One region of the Veillonella intestinalis genome, then DNA from elsewhere that is predicted to be linked to it. Evidence: a T-box and tRNA genes for the amino acid it is inferred to sense, from the RefSeq annotation. Region 1 holds a T-box; the other holds one or more tRNA genes.
The links. The T-box of region 1 lies ahead of NFR27_RS08285 (valine--tRNA ligase). A T-box ahead of a tRNA ligase gene usually reads a tRNA of that ligase, here a tRNA-Val.

Region 1 (3,426 bases):
CTCTACCAGACTTTGCTGGCAAATCAGTATTATATGAAGTATTAGATTCGTTGGCTCATAGAAAGGTGTAAATTATGGAATCGTTTCAGGTACGAGAATTTAATGACCCGAAACGAAAGCCTTCCTTGAATAGTGTGTTGGCGCAAAAGGAACGCCTAAAAGCAGCAGAGCGAATTCGTCGTGGTGAAATCGTGGAACCAACTGCAGCTAGTGAAGAGATAGCTAATGTAGATTTAGAAACGCTGGAGCCACAGTATACCCCTTTGGAAGCTCAGCTTATGGCCGAAAATAAAGATATGTCTTTAGTCGGACATTTAGGTGAACTTAGGAAGCGAATTATTATTTCTGCTATCGCTATTTTGGTGGGCTTTTGTGTAGCCTATTATTATGTAGACGATTTATTGAGCATTATTATTGCTCCGGCGGGGAAGCTCTATTATATGCGCCCTACGGAAGCCTTCTTTACCTATATGAAAGTAGCCTTCGTAGCGGGGATTATTGCGGCATCACCAATTTGGCTATACGAGGTATGGGCCTTTATTATTCCTGCCTTAACTAGACAGGAAAAACAATTAACGAATTGGTTTTTACCTTTTGCTATTATTTTATTTATTATAGGAATTTTATTTTCCTATGCCTTAGTATTGCCCGTAGCAATTCAGTTTTTTATCGGCTTTGCTACCGATGAGTTACAACCTTTGTTTTCGATTGGTCAATATATAGACTTTGTGATTGCCTTTGTATTGCCTTTTGGCTTGATTTTTGAATTGCCTATTGTCATGATTATTATGGCAAAGTTAAATTTGATTACCTCGGCCTTCTTGCGATCAAAGCGGAAGCTATTTATATTTTTGTCCTTTGTTATAGGTGGTTTGATTTCGCCGACACCGGACATGTTTTCACAGACCATGATTGCTATGCCAATGATTTTGTTGTATGAAATAAGTTTATGGCTGGTTGCTAAGGTGATGAAAAAATAAACAAAGTCTATGAAAAATAAATAATTGAACACTTCGTGAAAGTCTGTCTAGTTGCTTTTGAAAAGTAAATTGACAGACTTTCATTTTTTAGTTATTATGAGTAATAGATATACTCTTATAAAGAGCAAGCGTTGATGAGGAAAAATCTTCTCCTAGCGTAGCAGAGAGCGTTGGTAAGGTGCGAGCAACGTACGTGAATAGAAGAGGGTAGCCTTGGAGCTGACGAGATGAAGTTATTGAGCATATAGCAAGTATCTCTGTGGAGAAGCTAGTTGATTATATACTTAGTAATGGGTAGTTTTGTCCGGATAACCCCGTTAACGGTAATGAGTGATTGCTATGGCAATAATCTAGGTGGTACCGCGGAAGTTAAGCCCTTTCGTCCTAATGGACGAGAGGGCTTTTTTATATACGATGTAGGAGGAATTTGAGATGAGTGAGTTCAAAAATTTAACGACTTACAATCCTGGAGAGATTGAACACAATTGGTATGAATTCTGGGAAAAACAAGGGTACTTTCATGAAGAAGTAGATACAAGTAAAAAGCCTTATAGTATTGTATTGCCACCACCTAATGTAACGGGGCAATTACACATGGGTCATGCTCTTGATAATACCTTGCAAGATATTTTGATTCGCTTCAAACGCATGCAAGGTTACAATGTACTTTGGATGCCTGGTACTGACCATGCAGGGATTGCTACTCAAGTAAAAGTAGAACAGAACCTTATGAAAGAAGAAGGCAAAAGTCGTTATGACTTAGGCCGTGAAGAATTTGTAAAACGCGTATGGGATTGGAAAAAAGAATATGGTAGCACCATCGTTAAACAAATTCGTAGCTTAGGCGCATCCTGCGACTGGAGTCGTGAGCGCTTTACCTTAGACGAAGGCTATTATCGTGCGGTTCGTGAAGTATTTGTAAGTTTATATGAAAAAGGCTTAATCTACCAAGGGGAACGCATTACCAATTGGTGTCCAAGTTGTCATACAGCGCTTAGCGATATTGAAGTAGAACACAGTGATGAAGCTGGTCATTTCTGGTATGTAAACTGCCCAGTAGTAGGCGAAGAAGGCCGTTATGTAACTGTAGCAACTACTCGTCCTGAAACCATGTTTGGTGACGTGGCAGTGGCTGTTAATCCAGAAGATGATCGTTACAAAGATATTATTGGCAAAACTTTATTATTGCCATTTGTTAATCGTGAAATTCCAGTTATTGCTGATGATTATGTAGATCCTAGCTTTGGTACGGGCTGTGTAAAAATTACGCCAGCTCATGATCCTAATGACTTTGAAATGGGTCAACGTCATGATTTACAGACGATTATTGTTATGAACCTTGACGGCACTATGAACAGTGAAGCTGGTCATTTTGAAGGCTTAACTCGAGAAGCAGCTCGTAAGCAAGTGGTGGCAGAATTAAAAGAGTTAGGTTTATTAACTAAGATTGAAGAACATGATCATAGCGTAGGTCATTGTTCCCGTTGTAATACCATTGTAGAGCCATTAGTGTCTAAACAATGGTTTGTAAAAATGGGACCAATTGCAGAACCAGCACTTAAAGTAGTACAAGATAAAAACATTGAATTCGTCCCAGAACGTTTTACTAAGACATATACAAACTGGCTTGATGGTATTCGTGATTGGTGTATTTCTCGTCAATTATGGTGGGGTCATCGCATTCCTGCTTGGTATTGTGACGATTGTGGTGAAATCACTGTATCTCGTGAAGATATTGATGTATGTCCTAAATGTGGTGGCCATGTACATCAAGATGAAGATGTATTGGATACTTGGTTTAGTTCCGCTATGTGGCCATTTGCTACTATGGGCTGGCCTGAAGAAACTAAGGAATTGGAACATTGGTATCCAACTAGCGTATTAGTAACTGGTTACGATATTATCTTCTTCTGGGTAGCTCGTATGATTTTTATGGGCCTTGAATTTAAAAAAGAAATTCCATTTAAACATGTATTTATTCATGGTCTAGTGCGTGATAGCCAAGGGCGTAAAATGAGTAAATCTTTGGGCAATGGTATCAATCCATTAGATGTAATTAATGAATACGGTGCTGATGCGTTGCGTTTCACCTTGGTAACGGGTAATACGCCAGGCAATGATATGCGTTTCTATATGGAACGAGTAGAAGCCAATCGCAACTTCGCTAATAAGATTTGGAACGCGTCTAAATTTGTTCTTATGAATTTAGATAATTATGATCCTAACTTTGTGCCACAAGAAGAAGACTTGACTTTAGCCGATCGTTGGATTATTGATACCTATAATAAAGCGGTAGCATCTATTACAGCTAACCTTGATAAATTTGAATTAGGTGAAGCGGCTTCTGCTGTATATGATTTTATTTGGAATAGCTATTGTGACTGGTTCATCGAATTGGCAAAACCTCGTCTTTACAATAAAGAAGGCGGCCGTGACCGTGCCGTAG
Region 2 (3,426 bases), on a different contig from region 1:
TAAAATAGTTGAAGCTCGTATTCATCCTGACATCTTTGGTAGCGATCACTGTCCTGTAGAGTTGGATATTAATCTGTAATAAAAAGATGTGAAGATACAAAGAGTGCCTTATACTCTATAGAATAAGTAAAATAGGGATACTTTATAGAGAAATATCTATATTTAATTGTCATATGAACAGACAATATAGAGAGTCTAACTCAATTAAATGAGCTAGACTCTTTTATTTTGCTACTATTGTCAGGTTATGCGTATAAGTAATGGAGAAAATGAAGAATATGAAAAATGAATGGTGCATAAGCCTTGCCTGTGTTATAGTGTAAACAGGACAAAGATTTAGTTTAGTTTTAAACTATTAATTTTATTGTGTATACGCAATAAGGAGAAACGATTATGGCAAATTATAATCCCTACGAAAACATGCTTAACACACTTGACGAAGCGGCTCAAAAACTTGGTTTAGAGCGCAACGATTATGAAGTAATTCGTCATCCAGAACGTGAATTGCAAGTAGCGATTCCAGTTCAAATGGATGATGGTCATGTTGAAGTATTTAGTGGCTATCGTACTCAACACAGCACGATTATGGGTGCTGCTAAAGGTGGTATTCGTTTCCATCCTGATTCTGATGAAAATGAAGTTCGCGCTTTGGCTGCTTGGATGACAATTAAAAACTCCATTGCTCACCTTCCTTATGGCGGTGGTAAAGGCGGTATTAAAGTTGATCCTAAGAAATTAAGTCAACGTGAATTAGAACGCTTAACTCGTGGCTTTGTACGTAAAATCGCTCCAATTATTGGTGTAGATACTGACGTGCCAGCTCCAGACGTAAATACTAACCCACAAATTATGGCTTGGATTGTTGATGAATTCTCCACACTTAAAGGCGTATGGTCTCCAGGTGTTGTAACTGGTAAACCATTAGCTGTTGGTGGTTCCTTAGGCCGTAATGAAGCAACTGGTCGTGGTTGTATGTTTACTTTGAAGAGCTATCTTGAAAAGAATGGCAAAAAAATGTCCGATGTGACAATTGCTGTTCAAGGTTTTGGTAACGTAGGTAGTGTTGGTGCTTTATTGATGCATCGTGAAGGGGCTAAAGTAGTAGCTATTGGTGACGTTCATGGTTCCATTTACAATGAAAATGGTATTGACGTTGAAAAAGCTTACGAATATGCTAATGCCCATGGCCGTTCCTTAGAAGGTTATGAAGAACCAGGCATGAAACGCATTCCAAATCCAGAGTTATTATTATTAGAAGTAGATGTTTTATATCTTGCTGCCTTAGAAAACCAAATTAATGGCAGCAACATGAAAGAAGTTAAAGCTAAAGCTATCTTAGAAGGTGCTAATGGCCCTACAACTAATGAAGCTGACTTATACTTCTTTGAAAAAGGCATTGATATTATCCCTGACGTATTAGCTAATGGTGGTGGCGTAGTTACTTCCTATTACGAATGGGTTCAAAATAAAGCTGGTTTCTATTGGGACGAAGAAGAAGTAAATACTCGTCTTGAAAAGAATATGAAAATGAGCTTTGAAGAAGTGTGGGCTATGCAACAAGAATATAAAGTATATCCTCGTTTAGCAGCTTACATGGTAGCTTTAAAACGTTTAGTTGATGCTAGCAAACTTCGTGGGTTCAACGGTTAATAATTGTTTATTATGTACAGCTCAGTACATACATGATAACGCTAAGTATAACTGTCTATCTTCAGCCTAATGAATAGAGGCTCTTATAATGAAATAAAATTAGAAGTATACTGTGCGCGACAGCGGCTAGGAAAGTGATGCCTAGCCGCTTTTTATGTGTATTTTTCTATAGATTGAGATTCTTTTGAGAAAAAGTGAAAAATATATAAAAAAGTACTTGCATTTAATTTGATTTTAGTATAGAATATCTCTTGTACCATTCCTCGATAGCTCAGTCGGTAGAGCAATCGGCTGTTAACCGATCGGTCGTAGGTTCGAGTCCTACTCGGGGAGCCAGTGGCCCGTTGGTCAAGCGGTTAAGACACCGCCCTTTCACGGCGGTATCGGGGGTTCGATTCCCCCACGGGTCACCAATATGGACGATTAGCTCAGCTGGGAGAGCGCCTGCCTTACAAGCAGGATGTCGGCAGTTCGATCCTGTCATCGTCCACCACATTGGCGAGTTCGCAATAGCGAGCTCGCTTTTTTATTTTATTATGTAACTTCATTGGCTAATGAGCTAAGATGTGGTAACATAAAAGAATAAATATATAGCTATTATGGATAAGTAAAATAGATTGGCAGGAGGAATAAGATGTCTGCATATATACCGTACTTAGTTGTATTAGGTGTGATTTTAGTATTCTTTTTAGTATGCTATTTAGTATTTCGTGATGGTGATACATCGGAAGCTACGCTTGATACAAGTTCAGATTCGGTTGTAAATACCGATTATTATGCGCGGAAACGGCGCGATCATGGAGCGGAGTATTATCGAGAAGAACAGAAGGCGAATGATTCGCTAGCGCAAACTGGCGAGCAAGATATGGCGACTACATTTGTACCTTTATCTAAAGAACATGTAGGTAGTGAATTTGAAACGGCTATGGAGAACACTCCTGCTGCCAGCCTTAGTAATGATTTTGGCATCACTGAAGGGGATAGTCGTCTAGGGGATGACATTGTATCTGATTTAGACATGACTAAGCCTATGCTTAAAATCCCTACAGAACCAAGTGCGAGCAGTGAAGCGGATTTAGAGTTAACACGGCGTATTCAACGGATTATGCCTGCCAGTGTTGAAGGGGCGGAAGCAGCTAATGATGCTACTCGTATTATTCCGATAGTACGTGAACCTTTGACAAAAGAAGAAACGACTAATTTAGAGACTGCCCAGGATATGAAGGAGCCAGGCTTAACAGATTTAATTGCTTTAGGGACGAGTCATTTTATGAGTTCCTTTGGTGCGATTAATATAAGTACTAAAGAACAAGTATTAGATATTACAACGACTGCTTTGGAACGGTTAGGCATTACTGAAAGTGGTGAGTTGCAGGCTTTATTGGAAAATATCGTAGTGCAAGAAGCATTGCTTTGTATGCAAAAAGCATATGCTACCACCCCTACTAGCTGGATGAAAGAAACGGCTATTGAAGCGTTTATTGATGTAGTGCAAGAACCTAAATCTAGCACGCCGTATTTGGTGGCGTTTGATGCATTGCGTATTTTGCCACATTTACAGTTAGGTCATTTCCAGATTATGGCGCTAGCCTTGTTGTTGCAATATTCTCGTAATTCAAATAACTACAGCTTAGAGCATTTACAGCATTATGTAGATAAATATATTGAGCCATTTTTGTCTGAATTGCCACGCGAAGAATCTATGTATCGTCAGTTGGATTACTTGCGTTGCTCAACGCAAGAGTCAGAGCGCAATACGTTCTGGGATATAATGGT

Region 2: it encodes a tRNA-Val, which carries the amino acid that the T-box ahead of NFR27_RS08285 (valine--tRNA ligase) is inferred to sense. The anticodon was not compared.

Annotation. Positions count from the first base shown of each region.
Region 1 is NZ_CALPCB010000009.1:27,368-30,793, forward strand. It holds gene NFR27_RS08275 (polyprenyl synthetase family protein) at 1-71, shown strand, start outside; gene tatC (twin-arginine translocase subunit TatC) at 75-980, shown strand; T-box leader at 1,103-1,370, shown strand; gene NFR27_RS08285 (valine--tRNA ligase) at 1,413-3,426, shown strand, end outside.
Region 2 is NZ_CALPCB010000008.1:136,307-139,732, forward strand. It holds gene NFR27_RS07990 (exodeoxyribonuclease III) at 1-79, shown strand, start outside; gene NFR27_RS07995 (Glu/Leu/Phe/Val family dehydrogenase) at 394-1,650, shown strand; tRNA gene NFR27_RS08000 (tRNA-Asn) at 1,911-1,986, shown strand; tRNA gene NFR27_RS08005 (tRNA-Glu) at 1,989-2,063, shown strand; tRNA gene NFR27_RS08010 (tRNA-Val) at 2,068-2,143, shown strand; gene NFR27_RS08015 (LPO_1073/Vpar_1526 family protein) at 2,285-3,426, shown strand, end outside.